DNA from 4 places in the Streptomyces sp. NPDC088785 genome. Region 1 is predicted to be linked to each of the others. Evidence: riboswitches for the same ligand, from Rfam matches in the RefSeq annotation. Region 1 holds a riboswitch; each other region holds the start of a gene.

Region 1 (7,144 bases):
ACCGGCACCCGGGACGCACCTACCTCTACGACCGCCGCACGGGCGAGGCCCGCCTGCTGTCCCGCCCCTTCCCGCACCTCGCGCCGGAGGAGCTCGCCCCGATGCGCCCCGTCGCCCTCACCTCCCGTGACGGGCTGACCCTCCCGTCGTACCTCACGCTGCCCCTCGGCGTGGAACCGGTGGGACTGCCCCTGGTGCTGCTGTTCCACGGCGGCCCGTGGGCGCGGGACAGCTGGGGGTACCACCCGGTGGTCCAGCTGCTCGCCAACCGCGGGTACGCCGTGCTCCAGGTCAACTTCCGCGGCTCCACCGGCTACGGCACGGGGTTCACCCAGGCCGCGGTCGGCGAGTTCGCCGGAAAGATGCACGACGACCTGCTGGACGGGGTCGACTGGGCGGTCCGCGAGGGATACGCGGACCCCGGACGCGTCGGTGTCCTCGGAGCCTCCTACGGCGGATACGCCGCGCTGGTCGGCGTCACCTTCACGCCGGACGTCTTCGCGGCCGCCGTCGATCTCGTCGGCATCTCCGATCTGGCCCCCTTCCTGCGCAGCCTGCCGGAGTTCACCCGCCCGGCGCTGGCCGACAACTGGTTCCGCTTCGTCGGCGACCCCGACGACCCGGAGCAGGCGGCCGACATGCGCGCCCGGTCCCCGCTCACCCGCGCGGACCGCATCCGCACCCCGCTGATGGTGGTCCAGGGCGCGAACGACCCGCGGGTCGTGCGGGACCAGTCGGACCGGATCGTCGAGGCGGCCCGCGCCCACGGCGCGAGCGTCGAGTACCGGGTCCTGGACGACGAGGGGCACAGCTTCGTGAACCCGGGGAACAACGAGGACCTCCACCTCGGCATCGAACGCTTCTTCGCCACCCACCTCGGCGGGCGCACCCAGGGACAGCGCCCGGCACAGCGCGCGCGATAACCGGGCGACGGCGGCGATCGTTTCGGGGACACTGGTCCGCCACGGACGAGGTCGAGGCCGTCGTCGCCCACTCCGAGCGCGCGACCCTGCGCGTCGGCGGCGGGCGTGTTCTTGAAGGTGGACGCCGATCAGGCGCGCGTCGACGCCGAGGTCAAGGCGATGGCCCCCGCGCCGGTCCCCACCCCGGACGCCCTGCGGCGCAGAGGGCCCGTCCTCGCGCTCGCCGCCCTCCCCGGCACGAAACTCGGACGCCCGGGCGGACCGGCCACCGGATCGCCCGCGGCCCGGGCGGCGGCGACGAGGTCACCGGCATCGTCGACCGGTCCGAGGCGGGCCGGGGCGACGCCCTGTACGACCTCGCCGCCTTCACCCTCGGGCACGAGGAACCCGGCTGCGAGATCGACGTACTGCGGGCCCGGATGTGAGCCCGCACCCGGAAAAAGGAGCCGGACCCGGCGTCCGGAGCGCAGAATGACCTCATGTCGAAGCCGCCCGTACGGTCGTGTCGTCGTCGCTCCTCGGGTTCCGCCCTGTCCCTGTGGTCGCGGGACTCCGTGCTGTCCATCGGGTCGGTGGGTTCGGTGCTCTCCATCGGGTCCGTCGGATCGGCGCTGTCGGTCGGCTCGATCGGGAGCGCCCTGTCGGTCGGCTCGATCGGCTCGTCCCTGTCGTTGATCTCGACCGGGTCGTGGCTGAGCACGGGCTCCCTGTTCTCCGCCCAGTCGCGCTGGTCGGTGCTCTCCTGGCGCTCCTCGCGCGGCTTCCTCGCCGCGGGTGCCGTGGCGGCGGTGGCGGGCGGGGTCCTGGTGCTGACGCGGGCCCACGAGGGCCGCGGGCCCGCGTCGGGGTGACGCGGAGCCCCGGCGCGCCGACCTCGGGCCCTGGGCTCCCGGAGCCCGTCGGCCTCACCGCGGGCGGGGTGCTCGGCGTGGACGCCGACCTTCCACGCGACGCCGGACCGGCATTCCTCCGGCGCCCGGATCCGCGCGTCCACGCGCCGCCGACCGCCCGACGCGCGCTCGACCGGCCCGACCAGCAGCCCCCGCACCCGCGCCGCGACCGGCGCCCCACCGCTCCCGCCCACCGGCCCTAGGAACCGCGCGCGACGGTCCCCAGGAACCGGATGTGCGGGCGCGCGCCCGGCTCCGGGACGGCCACCCGGGCACGCACCCCGTACACGTCCGCGATCAGTTCCTCGGTGAGGACCCGCTCCGGAGTGCCCGCCGCGACGACCCGGCCCCGGCACAGCACGACCACCTGCGCGCAGTACGCGGCGGCCAGGTTCAGGTCGTGCAGCGCGACGACACTGGTCAGGCCGAGGCCGGTGATCAGATCGAGCAGTTCCAACTGGTGCTGGATGTCCAGGTGGTTGGTCGGCTCGTCGAGCAGCAGCTCGCGCGGCTCCTGGGCGAGGGCGCGGGCGAGCTGCACCCGCTGCCGCTCGCCCCCCGACAGCGTGTGCCACAGCCGGTGCCCCTTGTCGGCCAGCGCGCTGCGCTCCAGGGCCGAGCGGACCGCCGCCTCGTCGGCCGCCGACGCCGGCGCCCAGGCGCGGCGGTGCGGGATCCGGCCGAGCCGCACCACGTCGGCGACCGTCAACTCGACCTGGGTGTCGGACTGCTGCTCCACCACGGCGACCCGCCGGGCGACCGTGCGGCGCGGCACCCCGGCGAGCGGCGTGCCGTCGAGGCTGACGACACCGGCATGCGGCGCGAGCACCCCGGACAACACCCGCAGCAGGGTCGACTTGCCCGAGCCGTTCGGGCCGAGCAGCCCCGTCACGGTGCCGGGGCGCGGCGCGAGCGTCACCCCGTCGAGGATGAGCGCGCCGCCCGCCGAGCGGGACACGCGCTCCGCGCGCAGCCCGGCCGTCACCGGACGGCCCTGCGCCGGTAGAGCACGAGCACGAACGCGGGCACCCCGATCAGGGACGTCACCACTCCCACCGGAACCTCCTGGGGGGCGAGGACCGTGCGCGCCGCCGCGTCCACCCACACCAGGAACACCGCGCCCGCGAGCGCCGTCACCGGCAGCAGCCGGGCGTGCCCCGGGCCGACCAGGGCGCGCGCCGCGTGCGGCAGCACCAGGCCCACGAAGCCGATCGCGCCCGCCGCGCTGACCAGCACCGCGGTCAGCAGCGCGGTCACGCACAGCAGGATCAGCCGGGTGCGCGCCACCCGGACGCCCAGCGCGGCCGCCGCCTCCGGGCCGAAGGCGAACGCGTCGAGCGTGCGCCCGTACCCGAGACACACCGCGAGCGCGGCCACGAGGACGGCGGAGCACAGCCACACCTCGGTCCAGCCGACCCCGCCGAGCGAACCGAGCAGCCAGAACAGCACCCCGCGCGTGGTCTCCGCGTCGGCCGCCGTCAGGACGACGACCGAGGTCAGCGCCGAGAACAGCTGCATCGCCGCCACCCCGCTGAGCACCACCCGGTCCGTCGCCCCACCGAGGCTGTGGCTGAGCAGCAGCACCAGCGCGAACGAGACGACCGCGCCGATGAACGCCCCGCCGGACACCGACAGCGCGCCGCCGCCCACCCCGAGGACCACGACGAGCACGGCCCCCGTCGACGCCCCCGAGGACACGCCGAGCACGAACGGGTCGGCGAGCGGATTGCGCAGCAGCGCCTGGAGCACCGTGCCGCACACGGCGAGCCCGGCGCCGCACACGGCCGCGAGCAGCGCCCGCGGCAGCCGCAGGTTCCACACGATCCCGTCGCGGATCGGCGACAGGTCCGAGGCGCCCCCGCCGAGCCGCGCCCCGACCGCCGACCACACGTCGCCGACGCCGATCCGGGCCGGCCCGAAGGTGATCGCCACGGCGACGGAGGCGCACAGCGCCGCCACGCCCGCCGCGCCGTACAGAGCGGTTCGCAGGGGTCCGGCACTCACCGGGCGAGGCCGAACTCACCGACCGCGGCGGCCACCTTCTCCAGGCCGTCCACGGTGCGGATCGTCGGATTCATGTCCTGCCCGCTCAGCCGCACGTACCGCTTCTCGCGCACCGCCGTCATGTTCTTCGTGACCGGGTCGGACTCCAGGAACGCGATCTTGCGCGCGGCGGACTCGGCGGTCTCCGCGCGGCGGGTCAGATCGCCGATCACCAGGACGTCCGGGTCGCGGTCCGCGACCGTCTCCCAGCCGACCTGCGGCCACTCCGCACGGGTGTCGTCGAAGACGTTGCGCAGCCCCAGCTCCTCGGTGATCACCCCCGGCGCGCCGCAACAGCCCGCCATGTAGGGGGAGTCGGAGTTCGCGAACCAGTACAGGACGCTGACGCCCGAGGTGTCGGCGGCCGCGGTGGCCCGGTCCACGCGGGCCTTGAGCGTGTCGACGAGTTTCTCGCCGCGCGCCCGCACGTGGAAGATCCGTGCCAGGTCGCGTATCTCGCCGTAGACGGTGTCGAGCGTCAGGGGCCGGGTGCGCGTGCCGTCCCCGTCGCCGCTGTTGTCCTTGCCCGCGCAGTCGCTGGGCGAGAGGTAGGTGGGGACCCCCAGTTCGGCGAACTTGTCGCGCGGCGCGACCCCGCCCTTGCCGAGGGTGTAGTTGAACGAGGCCGCGGCGAAGTCGGGTTCGGTGGACAGCACCTTCTCGAAGGACGGATAGCGATCGGCGAGCCGCGGCACCCGCGCGTTCGCCTTCTCGAGTCCCTTGCGGACCGGGTCGGTCCAGGTGCCGGTGCCCACCATCCGGTCGGCGAGGCCGAGCGACAGCATGATCTCCGCCGCGCCCTGGTCGAGGGCGACGGCCCGTTCGGGCGCGCGGTCGACCGTCACCTTCGTACCGCAGTTGTCGATCGTGACCCCGCGCGCGGGCCTCCCGTCGCCGCCGGCGTCGGGCGACCCCCCGCATCCGGCCAGGAACAGGGCTCCGGCCAGCAGGGGAGCGGTACGGCGGAGGGACGGGGTGAAACGGGCGGGCGGCACGGGGCATCCTCTGCGTCCGGGGCTCATACGCGGAGCCGGTCAAGGGTCCACCGCCGGGCGTGGCATCCCGGAGGCCGCCAGCAGGTCTTCGGACTCGGGGTCGTCCCGGCGGAGCGCCTTCCCGGTCCGTGTCATCGGACCAGTGGCTGTGGCTCCGCCCGTCACCCTCACCGCTGCGCGTCAGTTCCGGATTTCCACCGGATTCCCTGACCCCCGCACGGACGGACCGTGCACGGGTACGACTGGCCCGGCGAAAGTATCACGGGCCTGATCAGGGCCCCGCCGCCGGGGTTTCGGGGCCGGACGCCCGCCCGCCGGGCCGTTCCGGGGACGCGGGGTCGGCCCGGTCGGTGAGGAACGCGCGCACCTCGCGCGCGAACTCCCGCGGTGCGTCGCGGTGGATCAGGTGTCCGACCGGGAGGGGCAGCAGCCGGGCGCCGGGAATGCGCCGGGCCAGTTCCGCGACGCCGTCCTGCGGTACGTGGCTGAGCGGCCCGCCCGCCACCACCAGCGTCCGCGCGGTGATCGAGCCGAGCCCGTCCCGCCAGTGCGCGGGCGGCGTGTCGAGCTGCCGCCTGACCGCCACCACCATCTCCCAGTCGAAGGGCGGCTCGCCCGCCGGGCGGACCAGCGGCGGAGGCGTCCGCGGGCGGGGGAGCGGGACGTCCTCCAGGACCAGGCGCGTCACCCGCTCCGGCTCGGCCGCCGCCAGCAGGTGGGCGACCACACCGCCCATGGAGTGCGCGACGATCCGCACCCGGTCCGCGCCCACGGCGTCCAGGAACGCCCGCACGTCGTCGCGCATCAGCTCCAGCGAGTACCGTCCCGGCCGGCCGCTGTGCCCGTGCCCGCGCAGGTCGAGGGCGTACACCCGGTGGTCGCGGGCGAACTCCGGGGCCACCGGCGCCCAGTCGACGGCGCCCTCGCCCAGACCCGCCAGGAGCAGCAGCGGCGCCGCGTCCGGCGGCCCCGACACCTCGTACGACAGCCCGACCCCCGGCACCCGTGCCGTGCACCGCTCCGCCATGCCCCGAACCCTCCGTCCCCGCCGTCCGATCCCGGGAGGCTACGCCATCGGGCCCGGGCCGCCACGGCGCCCGGACCGGACCGGGCGTGGTGACACACATCACCGCGGCGGGCCCCCCGATCCCGGAATGCGCGGCCGGACGCGACGGCTGCACTCCAGGTCACAGCCGTTCGACGGCCGCTGATTCCGGCCCGGGACATCCATGAATATCCTGGTACGTCCCGGAAAACCGGCCCCCTCCCCACGTCTTCGAAAGGTCCTCCCGCACCATGCCGCTGGCCCTGTTGGCCCTGGCCGTTGTCGCGTTCGGCATCGGCACGACCGAGTTCGCCACGATGGGGCTGCTGCCCCAGATAGCCGACGGCGTCCATGTCTCCGTGCCCCACGCGGGCAACCTCGTCTCGGCGTACGCCCTCGGCGTCGTCGTCGGAGCCCCCCTGCTCACCGGCGTCGGCGCGCGCATCCCGCACAAGCGGCTGCTGCTGCTCCTGACCGGCCTCTTCGTCGTCGGCAACGCCGCGTCGGCGCTCGCCCCCTCCTTCGGCACGCTCTTCGCCGCGCGCTTCCTGGCGGGCCTGCCGCACGGCGCGCTGTTCGGCGTCGGCGCCGTCGTCGCCTCCCGGCTCGTCGCCCCCGACCGGGCGGCCCGCGCCGTGTCGAAGATGTTCCTCGGCCTCACCGTCGCGAACATCGTCGGCGTGCCCGCCGGGACCGCGCTCGGCCAGCAGCTCGGCTGGCGCGCCGCCTACTGGGCCGTCGCCGGCATCGGCGTCGTCGCCCTCGCCGCGCTCGCCGTCTTCGTCCCGCACCAGCCGCGCGGCGCACAGTCCGGGATCCGGCACGAACTGCGCGCGATGGGCAACAAGCAGGTCGCGCTCGGCCTGGCGACGGCCGTCGTGGGCTTCGGCGGCTTCTTCGCCGTCTACAGCTACCTCGTCCCGATGCTGACGCACCTCACCGGCATCTCGGACTCCTCCACCACGCTGGTCCTCGCCCTGTACGGCGTCGGCATGACCGCCGGCACCCTCCTCGCGGGGCCGCTCACCGACCGGGCCCTGCGCCCGACCCTGTACGGCGGGCTCGCGCTGCTCGCCGCGGCGCTGGTGACGTTCTACTTCACGGTCCACAGCACGGTGCCCGCGCTGCTGACGATCACCTTCATCGGCGCGATGGGCTCCCTCATCACGACACCGGTCCAGATGCTGCTCATGGCGAAGGCGAAGGACGCGCCCACCATGGCCGCCGCCTCCAACCACTCCGCTTTCA
Region 2 (7,144 bases), on a different contig from region 1:
GCCCGGAGGAACCGGAGCGTCTGGACGACCGTGACCCCCAGGTCGACGCGGTCCGCGCCGGCCAGCTGACGCTCGTACAGCTCCTGCGGGGACTGCCCCGACAGCAGCCGGGCGGCGAAGACGGCCCCGGCCGACGCGCCCGCCGTCAGGTCGGCGTCGGCCGGATCGCACCCGGACTCCGCGAGACCGGCCAGGACGCCGACCAGCCACGCCCCGCCGACCGGCCCGCCACCGCCCAGGACGAGTGCCCTGCCCGCATCCCCCATGACCCGCTCCTCACCCCGCGCCAAACGGGGAGTGCTCCCCGTTTTGATGGACGATAGCATCTCCACCGGGGACCACTCCCCGGATGTCCCGGGGAGACGCGTGAAGGAGGACCACATGGCCGGCGCCGCATCCGGCACGACGGCACACCGGCGACGCGACGCGCGACGCAACCGGGAGCTGATCGTCGAGGCCGCGCGCGAGCTGTTCCGGGAGCAGGGCCTCGCGGCCCCCCTCGACGTCGTCGCCCGCCGGGCCAACGTGGGCAACGCGACCCTGTACCGGCACTTCCCGGCCCGCGCCGACCTCGTCGACGCCGTCTTCCGCGATCAGTTGGGCGGCACGATGACCGCCGGCGAGGAAGCGCGCGCGGCCGCCGACGCGTGGGCCGGCCTGACCGGCTACCTGGAGGTCGTGTTCACGGTGCTCGCCACGGACCGGGGCACGAACGACCTGATGACCACGAGCCTGGAGGGCGTCACGGCGCTGGACGCCGTCCACGCGCACAACCACCGGACCGTGGACGAACTCCTGCGGCGCGGACAGGCGCAGGGCTCCGTCCGCGCCGATGTCGTCGTGGAGGACGTGCTGTTCGGCCTCGCCGCGCTGGGGCGGGCCGTCCCCGCGCTCACCGCCGCGGCCGCGCCCGACGCCTGGCGCCGTCCCCTCGCCCTCCTCCTGGCCGGGCTGCGTCCCGCCGCCGCGCAACCTCCGCTCCCGGCCGCCGCCCTGACGCCCGGACAGCTCAGGGCGACCCTCGCCGGACTGTGACACCGGCCGCGCGCCGGGCCTTCCGGAAATAGGGAGGTGGGCGGGCGGACGACGTTGGTATGGTGCGCCGATGTCAACGATCAAGCAGTTCCAAGTGACCTTCGACTGCGCGGAACCCGAGCGTGTCGCCCGGTTCTGGTGCGAGGTGCTGGGGTACGTCATGCCCACGCCGCCGGAGGAGTTCGGCACCTGGGACGAGTACCGGGCCGCGCAGCCGCCCGAGGAGCGCGACACGTGGTCCGCCTGCGTCGACCCCTCGGGCGCGGGCCCGCGCCTGTACTTCCAGCGCGTTCCCGAGGGCCGTGTCGTCAAGAACCGCGTGCACCTCGACGTACGCACCGCCACCGGTCTCAAGGGCGCCGAACGCCTCGCCGTCCTGGAGGCCGAGTGCGCCCGCCTCGTCGCCCTCGGCGCGACCCACGTGACCACCCTGTACGCCGACGAGGAGAACGAGTCCTGCATCCCGATGCAGGACATCGAGGGCAACGAGTTCTGCATCGACTGACCCCACGCGAACCGACTGACCCCACGCAAGAGGACCGGGAGGCCCGCGGGCCCGCCGGTGCGGGCCTCCGGTCCTCCGCGTCCACGACGCTCCGGTCACCTGGACCCGCGACCGTCCGGCCGTGTCGTTCGCCGCGACCCGCGACCCGCGACCCGCGACCCGCGACCCGCGACCCGCGACCCGGTACCCGCGACCGCACGGCCGCGTCGGCCGTCGCCGGAGCCCGGCACCGGCCCCCGACGCCCCGTGGACAGCGGCGCGCCGAATGGCATGATGGCCCCTGACATGGGCGACAGCCGCCCGAGGAAACCGGTGCGATTCCGGTGCGGTACCGCCACTGTGATCGGCGAGCGGATCCCGACGAGCCACTGCCCCGCGCGGGGTGGGAAGGCCGGGACGAGCGCGGACCCGAGAGCCAGGAGACTCACGCTGTCGCCTCCTCGAAGCACCCCGGGGCGGACCTCCCCGGCGAGAGGAAGGACACGGCATGCCCGAGCGGCCCGCCGACGGCACCGACACGACCACGGCGACGGGAGCCCGGGCCGTCCCGTGCCGGGTGGTGGTCTGCCGCGACTGCTGCTGCGGCACCGTCAAGGTCGACGGCGACCACGCGGCCCAGACCGCGCGGCTGCGCCAGATCGCCCCGGTGCGGATCAGTGAGTGCCTGGACGTCTGCGAACAGGCCAACGTCATCGTCGTCCAGCCCTCGACGGCCGGCCGGGCGGCAGGTGCCCGCCCGGTCTGGCTCGGCCTGGTCAACGACCCCGACGCCACCGAGGACATAGCGGACTGGGTACGGGCCGGCGGCCCCGGTGTCGCCGCCCGCCCCGACATCCTCGACCTCTACCTCATCAAGCCGCCGCGCCGCGCCCCGGCCGGCTCGTGAACGCCACCGCGCACCCGGCGGGCGAGGCCCGGCCGGAACAGGTCGCCGAGGCGCTGCGCGACCTGGCGCGGCTCGGCGGGTTCTTCGCCCTCGACACGGCCGCGCCCGGCACACCCCGGCAGGGGGCGCCCGCCGACGGCCGCGGACTGCGCGAAGGGTTCGCCGCCCGGGCCCGGGCCGTCAACGACCGTTTCGGGACGGCCGAGCCCCGCGTCGGCGTCTCCGTCGCCCACCTGGGACTCGCCGCACGGCTGTGGTCGCCGGTCCTCGCCTGCGTGCTCGTGCACGGGATCCTGCCCGCGATGGACGCCGCGGAATGGGCGGGGGACGGCACGGCCGTACGCCTGAACGGCGCGCGGGGACGGCTCACGGCACGGCTGCCGGCGCCGGCCGACGCCGTCCACGCGGAGGTGGACGGCGCGCTGCGGAACGTCGAGGACGGCCTCACCGTGAAGATCGCGCCGGGCCTGCTGGCCGGCAACTCCGCGTCCGCGCTGGTCGGTTCGGCGGCCCAGCTCCAGCGGACGCTGCCCGCCCTGCGCGCCCCGCTCGGCCGGCTGACCCGCGACCTGCTGCGGACCGGCCGACTGCGCGGTACCGGCCGGATCACCGGCCCCGGGCCGGCGTTCCGCCGCAACAGCTGCTGCCTCCTCTACCGCGCCCCCGGCGGCGGCACGTGCGGAGACTGCTGCCTGACCGGGTGACCCGGCGACCGGGACGCGTCAGTGCGCGTCCCGCTGCCCGAACGTGTCGAGGATCCGCTCGGCGGCCAGCGTCGCCGTGAGCTCGCCGTCCCGGACCTGACGCTCCAGACCGGGCGTGACCGCGCGCACCGCCGGATCGGCGTGCAGCCGCCCGAGCAGCTCGTCGCGCACCATCGTCCAGGTCCAGTCGACCTGTTGCGTACGCCGCCGCTCCGCCAGCCGGCCCGTCGAGTCGAGGAGCGAGCGGTGCCGCTCGACGCGCTCCCACACCTCGTCGAGCCCGGTCCGCTCCCGGGCGCTGCACCACAGCACCGGAGGCGTCCAGAACGCGTCCTTGCCGTGCATCAGCCGCAGCGCGCCCGACAGTTCGCGCGCCGCCGACCGCGCGTCCCGCTCGTGCGGCCCGTCGGCCTTGTTCACCGCGATGACGTCGGCCAGCTCCAGCACACCCTTCTTGATGCCCTGCAACTGGTCACCGGTCCGCGCCAGCGACAGCAGCAGGAACGTGTCGACCATATTCGCCACGGCCGTCTCCGACTGGCCGACGCCGACCGTCTCCACCAGCACGACGTCGTACCCGGCGGCCTCCATGACGACGATCGACTCGCGGGTCGCCTTCGCGACACCGCCGAGCGTCCCGGCCGTGGGGGAGGGGCGCACGAAGGCGTCCGGATCGACCGCGAGCCGCTCCATCCGCGTCTTGTCGCCGAGGATGGAGCCGCCCGTGCGGCTGGACGACGGATCGACCGCGAGCACCGCCACCCGGTGGCCGCGCCCGGTCAGCAGGGAGCCGAACGCGTCGATGAACGTCGACTTCCCCACCCCCGGCACCCCGCTGACGCCGATCCGACGGGCCCGGCCGCTGTACGGCAGCAGCTCCGTCAGCAACTCCTGCGCCAGGCGGCGGTGCCCGGGACGCGTGGACTCCACCAGGGTGATCGCCCGCGCCACCACGGCCCGCTTCCCGGCGAGGACGCCCTTGACGTACGTATCGAGATCGATGGCCACCCCGTCACCGGCTCACTGGTCGTCGTGCCCGAGGTCCGCCGCGAGGCGCGCCACCAGGTCGTGGGCGGCGTCCGGGATCACGGTGCCGGGCGGGAACACGGCGGCGGCCCCCATCTCCACGAGCGTGGGCACGTCCTGCGGCGGGATCACCCCGCCCACCACGATCATGATGTCCTCGCGTCCCTCGTCGGCGAGCGCCTCGCGCAGCGCCGGTACGAGGGTGAGGTGCCCGGCCGCCAGCGACGACACCCCGACGATGTGCACGTCCGCCTCGACGGCCTGCCGCGCCACCTCGCCCGGCGTCTGGAACAGCGGGCCGACGTCGACGTCGAAGCCCAGGTCGGCGAAGGCCGTCGCGATCACCTTCTGGCCGCGGTCGTGCCCGTCCTGGCCCATCTTGGCGACGAGGATGCGCGGCCTGCGCCCCTCGGCCTCGGCGAACGCCTCGACGCGGCCGCGGGTCCGCTCCACGTTCGCCGACTCCCCTGCTTCGTTGCGGTACACACCGGAGATCGTACGGATCTGTCCCGCGTGCCGGCCGTAGACCTTCTCCAGCGCGTCCGAGATCTCGCCGACCGTGGCCATCGCCCGCGCCGCGCGCACCGCGAGCTCCAGCAAATTCCCGTCACCGCCCGCCGCCCGGGTCAGCGCGTCGAGCGCGTTCCGGCAGGCCGTCTCGTCCCGCTCCGCGCGCAGCCGGCGCAGCTTGGCGATCTGCTGGGCGCGCACCGAGGAATTGTCGACCTTGAGGACCTCGATCTCCTCGTCCGCGTCGACCCGGTACTTGTTGACGCCGATGACGGGCTGCCGGCCGGAGTCGATCCGCGCCTGGGTGCGGGCGGCGGCCTCCTCCACGCGCAGCTTCGGGATGCCCGCGTCGATGGCCTGCGCCATGCCGCCCGCCTGCTCGACCTCCTGGATGTGCTGCCACGCCCGGCGCGCCAGGTCGTGGGTCAGCTTCTCCACGTACGCGCTGCCGCCCCACGGGTCGATCACCCGCGTCGTGCCCGATTCCTGCTGGATGAGCAGCTGGGTGTTGCGGGCGATCCGCGCCGAGAAGTCGGTGGGCAGCGCGAGCGCCTCGTCGAGCGCGTTCGTGTGCAGCGACTGGGTGTGTCCCTGCGTCGCCGCCATCGCCTCCACGCACGTACGTGTGACGTTGTTGAACACGTCCTGCGCCGTCAGCGACCAGCCCGACGTCTGCGAATGGGTGCGCAGGGAAAGGGACTTGGCGTTCTGCGGATCGAACTGCTTCACCAGCTTCGCCCACAGCAGGCGGGCCGCGCGCAGCTTGGCGACCTCCATGAAGAAGTTCATGCCGATCGCCCAGAAGAAGCTCAGGCGCGGCGCGAACGCGTCGACGTCGAGTCCCGCCTCGCGGCCCGCCCGGAGGTACTCCACGCCGTCCGCGAGGGTGTACGCGAGCTCCAGGTCGGCCGTCGCACCCGCCTCCTGGATGTGGTACCCGGAGATGGAGATCGAGTTGTAGCGGGGCATCCGCTGCGAGGTGTACGCGAAGATGTCGGAGATGATCCGCATCGACGGCTTCGGCGGATAGATGTAGGTGTTGCGGACCATGAACTCCTTGAGGATGTCGTTCTGGATGGTCCCGGCCAGCTTCTCCGGCGGCACCCCCTGTTCCTCGGCCGCCACGATGTACAGGGCGAGCACGGGCAGGACGGCGCCGTTCATCGTCATCGACACGGTCATCCTGTCCAGCGGGATGCCGTCGAAGAGCTGCCGCATGTCGTAGATCGAGTCGATGGCGACGCCCGCCATGCCGACGTCGCCGGTCACGCGGGGGTGGTCGCTGTCGTAGCCGCGGTGCGTGGGCAGGTCGAAGGCGACGGAGAGGCCCTTCTGGCCGGCGGCGAGATTGCGCCGGTAGAAGGCGTTGGACTCCTCGGCCGTGGAGAAACCCGCGTACTGGCGGATGGTCCACGGCTGGTTCACGTACATCGTCGGGTACGGACCGCGCAGGTACGGCGCGACCCCCGGGTACGTCCCCAGGAAGTCCAGGCCCTCCAGGTCCTCACCGGTGTACAGCGGCTTGACGGAGATGCCCTCGGGCGTCTCCCACAGCGGATCGGCGCCGTCGCCCGCGCGCTTGAGGGCGCTGCGCCACTCCTGCGCGGTGGTCCCCGGCGCGGCGCCGTCGAGACCGAGCGCGGAGAAGTCGGGGACACCGGACGTGCCAGGGGCGGTCATCGGGACACTCCCATGCGGTCGAGCGTGGCGCTGAGCACTTCGACGGCGTCGCAGCCGGCGAAGACGAAGCTGTCGGGGCCGCAGGCGGTGCCCGGTCGGCCCGCGAGGAACACGTGCCGGGCGCCCGCCGCGCGCAGGGACCGCGCGGCGTCCTCGGCCTGTTCGGCGTAGACCGCGTCGCTGGAGCACAGGCACGCCTCCCGCGCCCCGCTCTCCTCGAAGGATCCGTCGCCGACCGGTTCGATGCCGCCCGCCTGGAACAGGTTGGCGGCGAAGGTCGTCCGCGCGGTGTGCGCCGCGGCGGGGCCCAGCGCCGCCAGATAGATCCTCGGCCGCTGCCCGGTGGCGGCGAGATGCGCGTCCGAGCGGGCCCGCAGCGCCTCGAACGCCTCGTCACGGCGCACCCGCGGCAGCCCGCCGGACGGCTGCGGCGCCGCCGCCGCACGCACCACCGGCTTCTCGGCGAGATGCGGGAACTCGCTGACACCGGTGACCGGTTCGCGCCGCTCGGCGAGCCGCCGCGACCGCACCGCCCACGTCGCGGCGAGCCGGTCGGCGACCAGACCGGAGCGCAGTGCGGCCCGCTGACCGCCCTCCCGCTCGATGGTCTGGAAGAACTCCCAGGCGGCGTGCGCGAGTTCGTCCGTCAGCCGCTCCACGTACCAGGAGCCGCCCGCCGGGTCGATGACCCGCGCCAGATGCGACTCCTCGATCAGGATGGTGGAGGTGTTGCGGGCGATGCGGCGCGCGAACGCGTCCGGCACCCCGAGCGCGTCGTCGAACGGCAGCACGGTCACG
Region 3 (7,144 bases), on a different contig from region 1:
CTCGCCCGCGTCTTCGGCATCGACGGCGACGTCGGCGTGCACCGCGGCGCGGGCCGCCCGCTGACCCGGCTGCCCTACTCGGCGGCCGGCGAGTTCCACGGCGCGTCCGGGCTCGGCACCGAGACCCTGCCCGACTCCACCGCGCCCGAGCAGACCGAGTCCTCCGCGCAGGCGCTGCTGCGGCTCTCGCGCGCGTACGAGGGCGAGCTGACCGTGTGCGCGACGGGACCGCTCACCAATGTGGCCCTCGCGCTGACCGAGGACCCCGGCTTCGCGCGGCGCGTGAAGAAGCTCGTCTTCATGGGCGGCGCGGCCGACGTGCCCGGCAACATCACCCCGGTCGCCGAGTTCAACGCCTGGGCCGACCCGGACGCCGTGGACCTCGTCGTCTCCTCCGGCATCCCGTACACGATGGTCGGCCTCGACGCGACGCACGGCTGGCGGTTCACCACCGACGACCTGGACACGCTCCGGGCGGCCGGCGACGACCTGGGACTCACCACCCGCCTGATGGACTTCTATCTCGGCGCCTACCGCGAGACCGGCGGCTCCCCGCTGCACGACCCGCTGGCCGTGGGCGTGTGCGCCGACGAGTCGTTCGTGACCGCCGCCGAAGGCACCGTCGTGGTCGAGTGCGGGTCGGAACTCACCCGCGGCAAGACCGTCTTCATCCCCTACGACGCCGATTACCCGCGCGCCTACTACCAGGAGTCCCCGCTCGTCGCGGCCCGCACCGCGCGCCGCGGCCGGGTCGCCCTCGGCACCGGCCCCCGCAACTTCACCGAGGACTTCGTCGCCACCCTGCTCAAGCAGCCCAGCGGGGCCTGAGCGACACCCCCGACACAAGATGTGGGGGTGCGGCGAACACCCGGCACAACATGTATGCTCGCTCTCGCTGTCAGTGCAGGGGAATCCGGTGCAAATCCGGAACTGTCCCGCAACGGTGAACGTAAGCCTCGAAGCGCGTACGTGAGTCCGAAGACCTGCCGACGGCACACCCGTGCCACCCGGCCCGGGTGTCGACGACGTCCGGGCCTCGTGGAATGGGCCGGTGACGCGGGCCCCGCCGTGCGCGGGCCCGGGCCACTGTCTCCCCGCGGGCCCCGAGCCGAGCGAGGGAGAGCCCCACCGTGACCATCGCGCCCGCTGATCCTGCCTCAGCCGTGGCCGAGGCGGATGCCCCCGGTACCGCGCTGCTGCGCACCCTGACCGAGCTGACCGCCGATCTGCCCGCCGCGGACCCCGGCCGGGTCGCCGCCGCCGCGCTGCGGGGCCGCAGCGCGCGGGCCGACGAGGCCGAGCTGCGCGAACTCGCCACCGAGGGCGCGGCCGGGCTGATCTCCGAGGACCCCGTCTACTCCCGGCTCGCCGCGCGGCTGCTCACGCTCTCCATCGCCGCCGAGGCCGCCTCGCAGGGCGTGACCTCGTTCACCGGGTCGATCGCCGTCGGCCACCGCGAGGGGCTGATCGCGGACCGCACCGCCGACTTCGTCCGCGTGCACGCCGCGCGGCTCGACGCGCTGGTGGACCGCGCGGCCGACGACCGCTTCGGCTACTTCGGGCTGCGCACCGTCTTCAGCCGCTACCTGCTGCGCCACCCGATCACCCGCAAGGTGATCGAGACGCCCCAGCACTTCATGCTGCGGGTGGCGGCCGGGCTCGCCGAGGACGACTCGGCGCACGCGCTCGACGAGGTCGCCGCGCTGTACGGCCTGATGAGCCGGCTCGACTACCTCCCCTCCTCCCCCACGCTCTTCAACTCCGGCACCCGGCACCCGCAGATGTCGAGCTGCTACCTCCTCGACTCGCCGCTGGACGAGCTGGACTCGATCTACGACCGCTACCACCAGGTGGCCCGGCTCTCCAAGCACGCCGGCGGCATCGGCCTCTCCTACTCCCGCATCCGCTCGCGCGGCTCCCTGATCCGCGGCACGAACGGCCATTCCAACGGCATCGTGCCGTTCCTGAAGACCCTCGACGCGTCGGTGGCGGCGGTGAACCAGGGCGGGCGCCGCAAGGGCGCGGCCGCCGTCTACCTGGAGACCTGGCACTCCGACATCGAGGAGTTCCTGGAGCTGCGGGACAACACCGGTGAGGACGCCCGCCGCACCCACAACCTCAACCTGGCGCACTGGATCCCGGACGAGTTCATGCGCCGGGTGGACGCCGACCAGCCCTGGTCGCTGTTCTCGCCGGCCGACGTGCCCGAGCTGGTCGACCTGTGGGGCGAGGAGTTCGACGCCGCGTACCGCAGGGCCGAGGCCGAGGGGAAGGCGCGCAAGACCATCCCCGCCCGCGACCTGTACGGCCGCATGATGCGCACCCTCGCGCAGACCGGCAACGGCTGGATGACGTTCAAGGACGCGGCGAACCGCACCGCCAACCAGACGGCGGAGCCCGGCCACACCGTGCACTCCTCGAACCTGTGCACCGAGATCCTGGAGGTGACGGACGACGGGGAGACGGCCGTCTGCAACCTGGGGTCCGTGAACCTGGGCGCGTTCGTGGCGGACGGCGCCATCGACTGGGAGCGGCTGGACGAGACCGTCCGCACGGCCGTCACCTTCCTCGACCGCGTCGTCGACATCAACTTCTACCCGACCGAGCAGGCGGGCCGCTCCAACGCCCGCTGGCGTCCGGTGGGCCTGGGCGCGATGGGGTTGCAGGACGTCTTCTTCAAGCTGCGCCTGCCGTTCGACTCCGCCGAGGCCAGGGCGCTGTCCACCCGGCTCCAGGAACGGATCATGCTCGCCGCGTACGAGGCGTCGGCCGACCTCGCCGAGCGCCACGGCCCACTGCCCGCCTGGGAGAAGACCCGCACCGCGCGCGGCGTGCTGCACCCCGACCACTACGACGTCGCGTTCACCTGGCCGGAGCGCTGGGCCGCGCTGCGGGAACGTATCGCCACGACGGGCATGCGCAACTCGCTGCTCCTCGCGATCGCGCCGACGGCCACCATCGCCTCGATCGCCGGGGTCTACGAGTGCATCGAGCCGCAGGTCTCCAACCTGTTCAAGCGCGAGACGCTGTCGGGCGAGTTCCTCCAGGTCAACTCGTACCTGGTGGACGAGCTGAAGGCGCTCGGCGTGTGGGACGCGCAGACCCGGGAGGCGCTGCGCGAGTCCAACGGCTCGGTGCAGGGCTTCACCTGGGTGCCGGACGAGGTCCGCGCGCTGTACCGCACGGCGTGGGAGATCCCGCAGCGCGGGCTCATCGACATGGCGGCGGCGCGCACCGCCTTCCTCGACCAGGCCCAGTCGCTGAACCTGTTCCTGGAGACGCCGACCATCGGCAAGCTCTCCTCCATGTACGCGTACGCCTGGAAGTCGGGCCTGAAGACGACGTACTACCTGCGTTCGCGTCCCGCGACGCGCATCGCCCGGGCCGCCGGCCGCTCGACCGTGCCCGCGCAGAGCGCCGCCGAAGCCGACGCGGTCGCCTGCTCCCTGGAAAACCCCGAGTCCTGCGAGGCCTGCCAGTAATGACCGACACCACCCCTGAGAAGAACCTGCTCGACCCGGGCTTCGAACTGACCCTGCGCCCCATGCGCTACCCGGACTTCTACGAGCGCTACCGCGACGCGATCAAGAACACCTGGACCGTCGAGGAGGTCGACCTCCACTCGGACGTCGCCGACCTCGCGAAGCTCAGCGCGGGCGAGCAGCACATGATCGGCCGCCTGGTCGCGTTCTTCGCGACCGGCGACTCGATCGTGGCGAACAACCTGGTCCTGACGCTCTACAAGCACATCAACTCCCCCGAGGCGCGGCTCTACCTCTCGCGCCAGCTCTTCGAGGAGGCCGTGCACGTCCAGTTCTATCTGACGCTGCTCGACACCTACCTCCCCGATCCCGAGGACCGGACCGCGGCCTTCGCCGCGGTGGAGAACATCCCGTCCATCCGCGAGAAGGCCGAGTTCTGCTTCAAGTGGATGGACTCGGTGGAGAAGCTGGACCGGCTGGAGTCGCGGGCGGACCGCCGCCGCTTCCTGCTCAACCTGATCTGCTTCGCCGCGTGCATCGAGGGCCTGTTCTTCTACGGTGCCTTCGCGTACGTCTACTGGTTCCGCAGCCGCGGCCTGCTGCACGGGCTGGCCACCGGCACCAACTGGGTGTTCCGCGACGAGACGATGCACATGTCGTTCGCGTTCGACGTGGTCGACACCGTCCGCAAGGAGGAGCCGGACCTCTTCGACGACGCGCTGGAGCAGCAGGTCACCGACATGCTGCGGGAGGCGGTCGAGGCGGAGTTGCAGTTCGGCCGCGACCTGTGCGGTGAGGGCCTGCCCGGCATGAACACCGACTCGATGCGCCAGTATCTGGAGTGCGTCGCCGACCAGCGCCTCCAGCGCCTCGGGTTCGCGCCGGTCTACGGCTCGGAGAACCCGTTCTCCTTCATGGAGTTGCAGGGCGTCCAGGAACTGACCAACTTCTTCGAGCGCCGGCCGTCCGCGTACCAGGTCGCGGTCGAGGGTTCGGTCGGCTTCGACGAGGAGTTCTGAGCCGGTCCGCTCAGGCGGCGGCCGTGTAGCGGGCGCGCCGCTCCTCCGTCTCGCGGGCGGTGCGGGCGGCGCGGATCTCGCGGTCGATGCGCAGGTCGCGGGCGATCCCGTAGAGGGAGGGCGCGGCCAGGAGCAGCAGGACGAAGAGGACGGTCAGGTAGTTCATCGCTGTGTTCATGGCTCTACTGTGTCGCTGCCGCGCTCCCCGCGGCAGTGGCAGGACTGTCATCGGACCCTGAATTCCTGCCAACTCTGCGGCACACTGGGGACCATGCTGAAGAACGTGGCCGCAGTGCTGCTCGACGGTGTGCATCCCTTCGAACTCGGCGTCGTCTGCGAGGTGTTCGGCCTCGACCGGAGCGACGCCGGGCTGCCCGTGTACGACTTCGCGGTGGTCTCCGCGGAGAGCCCGTCCCTGACCACCCATGTCCCCGGCATGACGATATCCACCCCGCACGGCCTGGAGCGGCTCGCGGAGGCCGACCTCATCGCGATCCCGTCGGCGGGGCGGCGCTTCGGCGCCTACCCGCCGGAGCTGCTGGAGGCGCTGCGCCAGGCGGTCGACCGGGGCACGCGGGTGCTCAGCCTCTGCGCGGGCGTGTTCGTGCTCGGCGCCGCCGGACTCCTCGACGGCCGCCGCTGCGCGGTCCACTGGCGGTACGCGCGCCAGCTCGCCCGGGACTTCCCGCGCACCCGCGTCGACCAGGACGTGCTGTACGTGGACGAGGGGCCGGTGATCACCTCGGCGGGCACCGCCGCGGGCATCGACGCCTGTCTGCACATCGTGCGCACCGAGCACGGCGCCGAGGTGGCGAACACGATCGCGCGGCGCATGGTCGTCCCGCCGCACCGCGACGGCGGCCAGGCCCAGTACGTGGAGCGGCCGCTGCCCGCGACGCGCTGCGACACCGTCGGCGAGGTGCTCGCCTGGATGGAGCGGCACCTCGCCGAGCCGGTGACCGTGGAGGAGCTGGCGGCGCGGGCGCTGATGTCGCCGCGCACCTTCGCCCGCCGCTTCCTCCAGGAGACGGGCACCACGCCGTACCGCTGGCTGCTGCGCCAACGGGTGCTCTTCGCCCAGGAGTTGCTGGAGGGCACGGACGAGACGGTGGACGCCATCGCCGGGCGCGCCGGGTTCGGCAACGCGGCGGCGATGCGCCACCAGTTCATGAAGGTGCTCGGCACGACGCCGAACGCCTTCCGCCGGACCTTCCGGGTCCGGCTGGCGGGCTAGGCGTCCCCCCGGCGGGTCAGGCGTCCCTCGCCTCCACCCGCAGCAGCGCCTTCCTGGGCGACAGCGTGATGCCCAGCCGGGGGGTGGTGTCCGTCTCCGGCACCTGCGTGAAGCGCCACTTGGCGACCAACGCGGCGAGCGTCAGGGCCAGTTCGGTCATGCTGTAGTGGTCGCCGGGGCACTTGCGGTTGCCGGTGCCGAAGGGCTGGTGCGCGGTCTGTGCCGCCCGGGTCCGGCGCTCGGGCAGCCAGCGGTCGGGGTCGAAGTCCAGCGCGTCCTCGAAGGAGCGCGGGTCGCGCTGCATCGCGTAGGGGCTGTAGAAGATGTCGGTCCCGGCCGGAATCCGGTACCCGCCCAGCTCGGTGTCGACGGCGGCGACCCGGGTGAATATCCAGGCCGCCGGTCGAATCCGCATGGACTCGGTGATGACGTTCCGCATATATGCGAGCTGCTTCAGGTCGCCGAAAGCGACCGGCCGTCCGGCCGTGACGGATTCAACTTCCTCGTACAGCCTCCTTTCGACCTCCGGGTGTTCGGCGAGAAGTTGCAGGGTCCACGACAGGGTCTTCGCCACATTCTCGCCACCGGCGACGAGCAGCGCGATGACTTGGTCGTGCGCCTCTTGTTCGGGAACCAGTTCGCCGTTCTCGTCGCGAGCCCTGAGCAATGTGGTCAGGAGGTCGTCCACATTGCTTCCCGAGTCCAACGCCTCCCGCCGTTCGGCGATGATCTCGTCGACCAGCCGATGCAAATCGGCCAACGCCCGAGCGAATCGCCGATTGGCCGGAAGAGGCAGTCGGTACAGCGGTCCGACGGAGAGAATCATGCGCCGGTACATTCCGTCGAAAACGGTGCCGAGTGCCGTGCACAGCCGTTCGGCGCGGTCGTCGAGCGCCTCGATGCAGAGCAGCGAGCGGGCGGCCGTGCGGGTCGCGGTGCGGAACATCTCGGCCGCCATGTCGACGGTGTGCCCGGCGTGCAGCCCGTCGGCGGTGCGCTGCGCCTCCTGCGCCATCAGCACGCCGTACTCGGCTATCCGCTCCGCGCGGAACGCGGGCTGGAGGGTCCGGCGCTGGCGCCGGTGCCGCGGTCCGTTGCTGGTCGCCACGCCCTCGCCGAGCAGCACGCCGAGGGTGTCCCACAGCGCCCCGCCGACCAGGTAGTCCGGGCTGCGCAGGAGCCGCTCGACGAGCTCCGGGTCATTGACGGCGAGGGCCGACCCGGGCCCCAGCCTGATCCGCACCACGGCGCCGCCGTCGCGCAGCGAGGTGAGGAAGCCGAGCGGGTCGCGCAGCAGGTTCCAGGCGTGGCCGACGAGCGGCGCGCCGCCGGGGGCCGGCGGCGGCTCCCGCCGCTCGCCCTGCGGCGCCGGTGCCGGGTTCGGCAGAGTGGATTCGATGGTCATGCGC
Region 4 (7,144 bases), on a different contig from region 1:
GGGCCCGCGGAACCATCCGCGGGCCCTCTCGCGTCGAACCGGGGCCCCGCGGGTCCGGCGCACGGAGCGAGGAGCCGAAGGAGCGGAGCGCCACGACCGCGGGCACATCGTGCTCGACCACGGGCACATCGTGCTCGACCACGGCACATCGTGCTCGACGGTCGCGAGGCGATCGCCGTCACCGTCGAGGAGTACGGCCGGCTCGTCGCGAGCGGACGGCGGATCGGCGGCCGGAGCGCACGGGTCCGCGTCCTGGCCCGGCAGGCCAAGCGGACCGCGCGCCCGCTGGCGGACCTGGAAGCACTGCGGGCGACTGCATCGGGACCACCTGCGCCATACCCCGGGCGCGGGCCGCCCCCCGATCCCGGCTGCCCGCGGTGCGCCCTCGCCAGGGCGCTGCGCCGCTACCGGGACGACGCCTCCTGGGAGTCCGCGCCGGTGGCGGAGCCGGGCGCCGTCAGCGGCCGTCCGCAGCGCACGTTCCACCGGCCCGCGCGCCCGCTCAGCTCGGTGACCGTCAGCGGCGCCACGTCGCAGCGCCAGTACGCCGACAGCGGCGCGCCCAGGGCGTGCACCACGGCCGCGCGCACCAGCTCGGGCTCCACCACCCCGATCACGAGCCCGGCGTCCGCCCCCGCCGCACTCCCGCCGGGCGCGCCGGGAACCCCGGGTGCGTCGAGCGCGTCCAGCCAGCCGGCCACCCGCGCGCACACGTCCGCCACCGACTCCCCGCCGCCGGCCCGGAACGCGGGATCGCCGAGCCAGCGGCCCACCTCCTCCGGCGACGACCCGCTCACCTCGGCCAGGGTCCGGCCGCGCCAGCTCCCCGTGTCCGGCGCGGCCAGCGCCTCCGGCGTCGACGGCGCGCCGAGCCCCAGCAGCGCGGCCGTCTCCCGGCAGCGCGGGCTCCCGGATGCCACGGCACGCGCGGGCGCGGGCAGTGCGGGCGCCGCCGCGCGGGCGGCCGCCCGGCCGGCGGGATCCAGCGCGGCCCCGTCGTCGAACCGGGCCTGCCGCAGCGAGGCGTTCAGGGCGGGCGGGACGAACCAGACACGGCGGGTCACGACGCGTTCCTTCTTTCCGGGTGAGCCTTCAGGAGAGCCTTCGGGGGAGTGCGGGAGAGCCACCCCGGGAGAGTCCAGGGGAGTCCAAGGGAGTCCAGGGGAGTTCGGCGGAGGAGGTCGGGGAGCCCCCGGCGGGCGCCGGTCCCCGCGGCGTGGCGAACCTAGCACCCGGCCCGTACCGGCCCCCGCCCGCCACGGACCTCCCCGCCACGCCCGACCTGCCCCCACTCAGGGGCCCGCACGGAGACGGCCGCCGGGTACTGCGAGACTGTCGTCATGGGCACGCAGAACACGGGCACGCAGCACGCGCACACGCAGGACGACGCGCACACAGCGGACACGCCGCACACGTCGGACACACTGGAGACGCCGGACGCGTCGGACACACGGCAGCGCACCATCCTCGTCATCGGGATCGGCGCCGGCGACCCCGACCACCTGACCCTCCAGGCCGTGAAGGCCATCCGGCGCGCCGACGTCTTCTTCGTCGTCGGCAAGGGGGCCGACAAGTCCGCGCTCACGGACCTGCGCCACCAGATGCTGGAGGAGCACGCCGAGGCCCCGTACCGCGTGGTGGAGGTCGAGGACCCGAGCCGCAACCGCCGTCCCATGGACCGCTCCGCCTACACGTCCACCATCGAGGACTGGCGCGCCCGGCGCGGCGACCTCTTCGAGCGGCTGATGCTGGACGAGCTGGAGCCCGGCGGGACCGGAGCGTTCCTCGTGTGGGGCGACCCGTCGCTCTACGACAGCACCCTCGGCATCCTCGCCGACATCGGGACCCGCGGCCGGGTCGACGCGGCCGTCGAGGTGATCCCCGGCATCACCAGCGTGTCCACGCTCGCCGCGCGCCACCGCATCCCCCTCAACCAGGTCGGCCGCCCCGTGCACATCACCCCGGCCCGCCGGCTGCCCGAGGTCGACCGGCACGACGACGGGGACGTCGTCGTCATGCTCGACGGCGGCGAGTCGTTCACCCGGGTCGAGGGCGCGGGCCGGTGGATCTACTGGGGCGCCTACCTGGGTACCCCGGACGAACTGCTGATCGCCGGGCCCCTGGACGAGGTCCGCGACCGCATCCGGCAGGTGCGCTCCGAGGCCCGCGCGCGGCACGGCTGGATCATGGACACCTACCTGCTGCGGAACCCGGACGGGCCGGGCGAGCGGCCCGCGCCCGCCACGGACTGACCACCCCTCCACGGACTGACCACCCCGCGGTGGTCAGTCCACCGCCTGGCCGCACTTGGCCCGCAGCTCCGCGATGGCGTTCTCGAAGTCGCTGAGGGACTCGAAGGCGCGGTAGACGGAGGCGAACCGCATGTAGGCCACCGGGTCCAGCTCGCTGAGCGGCTCCAGAACGGCGAGCCCCACGTCATGGGTGCTCAATTGGGCGCTCCCCGCGGCCCGCAGGTTCTCCTCCACCTGCTGGCCGAGCCGGTCGAGCATGTCCTCCGTGATGGGACGCCCCTGGCACGCCTTGCGGACACTGCTGACGATCTTGGTGCGGCTGAACGGCTCGGTCACACCGCTGCGCTTGACCACGAGCAGGGAGTACGTCTCCAGCGTGGTGAAACGGCGCTGGCAGTGCGCGCACTGCCGGCGGCGGCGGATCGATGTGCCGTCATCGGTCGACCGGCTGTCGATGACACGGCTGTCGGGGAGCCTGCAGAAGGGGCAGTACACCGTTCATGTCCTCTCGGATTGCCTCGGACCGTGGGGTGCGTGTCCGGTGTCCGGCCGATCGTGGAGCGACGCTCATGGTAACGCAACTGACCTGCAGTTTTTCTCGAACTCGGCCGATTCTGCCCGCATTCGGCACGCGCGCGGCCGGCCGGGCGGGACCCGGGATGTCCGCTCCGACCTGCGCGTCGTCACCGGGCCGGGACACCGTTCGGGTCCCGGCCCGGTGACACCGGATCAGGCCGGACCGAGCTCCCCGCGCACGGTCCGCGCGGCCGACACCAGGTTCTCCAGGGACGAGCGGGTCTCCGGCCAGCCGCGGGTCTTCAGGCCGCAGTCCGGATTGACCCACAGCCGCTCGGCCGGAATCGCCTCAAGTCCCTTGCGCAGCAGGGCCGCCGCCTCCCGCGCGCTCGGCACGCGCGGCGAGTGGATGTCGTACACCCCGGGACCGGCCTCGCGCGGGTAGCCGTGCGCGGCGAGTTCCGCGGCGACCTGCATGTGCGAGCGCGCCGCCTCCAGGCTGATCACGTCGGCGTCGAGGTCGTCGATCGCCTGCACGATGTCGCCGAACTCGGCGTAGCACATGTGCGTGTGGATCTGGGTGTCCGGCCGCACGCCCGCGGTGGTCAGCCGGAACGCCTCCGTCGCCCAGTCCAGGTAGGCGGCGCGGCCGGCGGCCCGCAGCGGCAGCGTCTCGCGCAGCGCGGGCTCGTCGACCTGGATGACCGGGGTGCCGCTCGCCTCCAGGTCGTGGACCTCGTCGCGCAGCGCGAGCGCGACCTGGCGCGCGGTGTCGCCGAGCGGCTGGTCGTCGCGGACGAAGGACCAGGCGAGCATGGTCACCGGCCCGGTCAGCATGCCCTTGACGGGGCGCTCGGACAGCGACTGCGCGTACGACGTCCAGCGCACCGTCATCGGCTCGGGACGGGAGATGTCACCGGCCAGGACCGGCGGCCGGACGTAACGGGTGCCGTAGGACTGCACCCAGCCGTGCCGCGTCGCCAGAAAGCCGGTGAGCCGCTCCGCGAAGTACTGCACCATGTCGTTCCGTTCGGGCTCACCGTGCACCAGGACGTCGATGCCGGTCTTCTCCTGGAAGGCGACGACCTCGCGGATCTCGTCCCTGACGCGCTCCTCGTAGCCCGCGGTGTCGATCCGTCCCGCACGCACATCGGCGCGCGCCGTGCGCAGTTCGGCGGTCTGCGGGAACGAGCCGATGGTGGTCGTCGGCAGCAGCGGCAGCTTCAGCCGGGCGCGCTGGGCCGCCGCCCGCTCGGGGTACGGCAGCGAGCGCCGGGTGTCCGCGCCGGTGACCGCGGCGGCGCGGGCCCGCACCGCGGGGTCACGGGTGAGGGGCGAGGTGGCACGGGAGGAGAGCGCCGCACGGTTCACCGCCAGCTCCGCGGCGATCGCGTCCGTGCCGCGGGCGATCCCCCTGGCGAGCGTGGCGACCTCCGCCGTCTTCTGGCGGGCGAAGGCGAGCCAGCGCAGGATCTGCGGGTCGATCTCCCGCTCCAGGGCGGTGTCCAGCGGCACGTGCAGCAGCGAGCAGGACGCGGCGACGTCCACCCGGTCGGCGAGCCCCAGCAGGGTGCCGAGCGTGGCGAGGGACTTCTCCAGGTCGTTGACCCAGATGTTGCGGCCGTCGACCACGCCGGCGACCAGCCGCTTGCCCGGCAGCCCGCCGACGGCGGCGAGCGCGTCCAGTTGGCCCGCCGCGGCGCCGGTGAAGTCGAGGGCGAGACCCTCGACGGGCGCCTTCGCCAGCACCGGCAGGGCGTCGCCGAGCCGGTCGAAGTAGGAGGCCACCAGCAGCCGGGGCCGGTCGCTCGCCCCACCCAGCTCGCGGTAGGCCCGTTCCGCGGCGTTCAGTTCGGCCGGCGTGCGGTCCTGCACCAGCGCGGGCTCGTCGAGCTGCACCCAGTCCGCCCCGGCGGCCCGCAGGTCGGCGAGGACCTCGGCGTACACCGGCAGCAGCCGGTCCAGCAGGGTCAGCGGGTCGAACCCGGCGGCGACGCCCGGAGCGGGCTTCGCCAGCAGGAGGTACGTGACGGGGCCGACCAGGACCGGACGGGCGGCGCGGCCCTCGGCGGACGCCTCCCGGAACTCGGCGACCTGCCGGGCGGAGTCGGCGCCGAACACCGTGTCCGGTCCCAACTCGGGCACCAGGTAGTGGTAGTTCGTGTCGAACCACTTGGTCATCTCCAGCGGCGCCACGTCCTGGGTGCCGCGCGCCATCGCGAAGTAGCCGTCCAGGGCGTCGGCCTCGACGGCGGCCCGGTGGCGCTCGGGGATCGCGCCGACCATCACCGTGGTGTCCAGGACGTGGTCGTAGTACGAGAAGTCGCCGGTGGGGATCTCGTCGATGCCGGCGGCCGCCAGCTCCGCGCGGCGGGCGCGGCGCAGCCCGGCGGCGGTGTCCCGCAGGGCGTCGGCGGTGACCCGGCCCTTCCAGTACCCCTCGACGGCCTTCTTCAGTTCACGGTCGCTCCCCTGACGGGGGTAGCCGTACACGGTGGCCCGTGCTGCCGCGGCTGCGGTCCTCGTGGTCACGGAGTTCTCCTTCGAGAGACGTATCCCTGGGATCCCGAGGACCCGAACGCGTGAAGGAGCGACAGAAACGGCGGGGCTCCCCGCGCTGTGCCGCGCGGCCGTCCGCCGGATATGCACGCCGACCCGCCCACGAGGTCACCGGGATGTCCGCGCACGCGTCGTACGCGCACGGGCAGTTGGCAGGTCTTCGGACTCGCGGGCGCGTTCTCCGTACGGTTCGTCCGGACGGAGGACATCTACTGGCCGTCGCTTCCCAGGTCCCGTTCCTCGGGCCCAGTGCGTATGACGGCGGTCGTTCCCACTCACCGCTGCGGGGCAGTCCCGGATTCCCACCGGGTTCCCTCTTGCGACGCATCCCGCCTGGCGGACGGGGCGAACCAGCTGCGGGGCCCACCCTACGGGCCCGCCGTCCGCGATGGCCAGACTGGGGCCCCGGCGCCCGCCGCGCTCCCGGCGAAGAAATCTCTCCGAGCGCGGCAACCCGCGGCGGGCTCGCGCGTCGTGTGGAGGTGAAGGGCGCCCTCCGGCGCCCCGTCCCGACCCTCCCGACCCTCCCGACTCGTCCCCGTCCCCCCGACGGCCCCGACCGTCTGCCCGTCCCGACATGTGGAGTACGACCGTGAACCACCTCGTCCCCGTCCGCAGCGCCCTGATCGCCACCGGCCTGCTGGCCGCCCTGGCCACGACGCCCGCCGCCCACGCCGCCCCGGCCCACGCGTCGGCCGCCCCCACGGCCGCTGCCACGGCCGCCGCCACCGCCACGCCGAGCCCCGTGCCCTCCGCCCCCGGCACCGCCGCTCCGACCCCGGCCGCCAGCGAGCCGCCGTCCGACGCGCCCTCGGCCGCGCCGGCCGCCCCGGGGAAGGCGGGGAGCGAAGCCCCCTCGGCGGCGCCCGGCGGCACCGCGGCGCCCGCGCCCGCCCCCTCCCAGGACGAGCTGGCCCACACCGGCGCCTCGCGGACCGGCACCACCGCCCTGGGCGCCGGGGCCGCCGTCCTCGTCGCCGGCGGGGCGGGTGCCCTCTTCGCCGCACGCCGCCGCTCGCACCGCTGACACCCGCCCCGAGGAACCCCCGTGCACAGCCCCGCAGCCATCGAACCCGCCCACCGGCCCCGGCCGTTCACGCTCCCGCACGGCCGGGGCCGCCCCGGGTGGCGGGAGGTGCTGCGCGGGCTGCTGCGCCACGACCGCGGCACGCTCGAAACGGCGCCGGGACCGGACACGCCGCCGCACACCTCCGCGTACGGCGGCACGCGCCCGTACCCGCCCGCACGGCCCGAGCGGCCGCCCACGATCAGCGAGCTCTACCACGCGCACCGGCTGCGCATGGTCCGGCTCGCGGTGCTGCTCGTGGACGACCTGTCCACCGCCGAGGACGTCGTGCAGGACGCGTTCACCGCGCTCTACCGACGCCACGGCGAGCGGATCACGGAGGTCGACAACGCGCTCGGCTACCTGCGGACGTCGGTCGTCAACACCGCCCGTTCGGTGCTGCGCCGGCGCCGCACGGCCCGCGCCTGGACCCCGCCGCCGGCCGGCGAGACGCCCTCCGCCGAGGAATCCGTCGTCCTCGACGAGGCGCACCGCGAGGTCCTCGCCGCGCTCGCCCGGCTCACCCCGCGCCGCCGCGAGGTCCTCGTGCTGCGCTACTGGGCCGACCTCAGCGAGGCCGAGATCGCCACCACCCTCGGCATCAGCAGGGGCGCGGTGAAGTCGAACGCCAGCCGCGCGCTGGACGCACTCGAAAAGATCCTGGAGGGCCGGATATGACGCCCCGACCGCCCCGCCCCCCATGGCCGGACCCCGCCGGACGGCCCGCCCGGCCGACCGAACGCCGCCTGCA

Evidence for each region. Region 1 has a riboswitch for cobalamin ahead of ACIP5K_RS29455 (ABC transporter substrate-binding protein). Riboswitches for the same ligand answer to the same signal wherever they lie in the genome.
Region 2: linked by a shared signal. The riboswitch ahead of ACIP5K_RS27855 ((2Fe-2S) ferredoxin domain-containing protein) and the one ahead of ACIP5K_RS29455 (ABC transporter substrate-binding protein) in region 1 are both predicted to bind cobalamin.
Region 3: linked by a shared signal. The riboswitch ahead of ACIP5K_RS00800 (ribonucleoside-diphosphate reductase subunit alpha) and the one ahead of ACIP5K_RS29455 (ABC transporter substrate-binding protein) in region 1 are both predicted to bind cobalamin.
Region 4: linked by a shared signal. The riboswitch ahead of metE (5-methyltetrahydropteroyltriglutamate--homocysteine S-methyltransferase) and the one ahead of ACIP5K_RS29455 (ABC transporter substrate-binding protein) in region 1 are both predicted to bind cobalamin.

What each region holds. Positions count from the first base shown of each region.
Region 1 is NZ_JBIVKH010000014.1:80,064-87,207, forward strand. Features, by position in the region: gene ACIP5K_RS29430 (S9 family peptidase) at 1-923, shown strand, start outside; partial or broken gene ACIP5K_RS29435 (hypothetical protein) at 920-1,348, shown strand; gene ACIP5K_RS29440 (hypothetical protein) at 1,403-1,774, shown strand; gene ACIP5K_RS29445 (ABC transporter ATP-binding protein) at 2,013-2,798, opposite strand; gene ACIP5K_RS29450 (FecCD family ABC transporter permease) at 2,795-3,817, opposite strand; gene ACIP5K_RS29455 (ABC transporter substrate-binding protein) at 3,814-4,851, opposite strand; cobalamin riboswitch at 4,913-5,093, opposite strand; gene ACIP5K_RS29460 (alpha/beta fold hydrolase) at 5,123-5,878, opposite strand; gene ACIP5K_RS29465 (MFS transporter) at 6,148-7,144, shown strand, end outside.
Region 2 is NZ_JBIVKH010000012.1:198,493-205,636, forward strand. Features, by position in the region: gene ACIP5K_RS27840 (patatin-like phospholipase family protein) at 1-266, opposite strand, end outside; gene ACIP5K_RS27845 (TetR/AcrR family transcriptional regulator) at 382-1,035, shown strand; gene ACIP5K_RS27850 (VOC family protein) at 1,106-1,540, shown strand; cobalamin riboswitch at 1,843-1,966, shown strand; gene ACIP5K_RS27855 ((2Fe-2S) ferredoxin domain-containing protein) at 2,028-2,426, shown strand; gene ACIP5K_RS27860 ((2Fe-2S)-binding protein) at 2,423-3,130, shown strand; gene meaB (methylmalonyl Co-A mutase-associated GTPase MeaB) at 3,149-4,138, opposite strand; gene scpA (methylmalonyl-CoA mutase) at 4,151-6,346, opposite strand; gene ACIP5K_RS27875 (methylmalonyl-CoA mutase family protein) at 6,343-7,144, opposite strand, start outside.
Region 3 is NZ_JBIVKH010000001.1:173,993-181,136, forward strand. Features, by position in the region: gene ACIP5K_RS00795 (nucleoside hydrolase) at 1-828, shown strand, start outside; cobalamin riboswitch at 883-1,006, shown strand; gene ACIP5K_RS00800 (ribonucleoside-diphosphate reductase subunit alpha) at 1,131-3,482, shown strand; gene ACIP5K_RS00805 (ribonucleotide-diphosphate reductase subunit beta) at 3,482-4,501, shown strand; gene ACIP5K_RS00810 (hypothetical protein) at 4,512-4,679, opposite strand; gene ACIP5K_RS00815 (helix-turn-helix domain-containing protein) at 4,773-5,735, shown strand; gene ACIP5K_RS00820 (cytochrome P450) at 5,752-7,140, opposite strand; gene ACIP5K_RS00825 (multidrug MFS transporter) at 7,137-7,144, opposite strand, start outside.
Region 4 is NZ_JBIVKH010000004.1:275,495-282,638, forward strand. Features, by position in the region: gene ACIP5K_RS15245 (histidine phosphatase family protein) at 405-1,064, opposite strand; gene cobF (precorrin-6A synthase (deacetylating)) at 1,341-2,252, shown strand; gene nrdR (transcriptional regulator NrdR) at 2,286-2,747, opposite strand; gene metE (5-methyltetrahydropteroyltriglutamate--homocysteine S-methyltransferase) at 2,982-5,300, opposite strand; cobalamin riboswitch at 5,461-5,697, opposite strand; gene ACIP5K_RS15265 (sortase-dependent protein) at 5,920-6,354, shown strand; gene ACIP5K_RS15270 (RNA polymerase sigma factor) at 6,376-7,071, shown strand; gene ACIP5K_RS15275 (hypothetical protein) at 7,068-7,144, shown strand, end outside.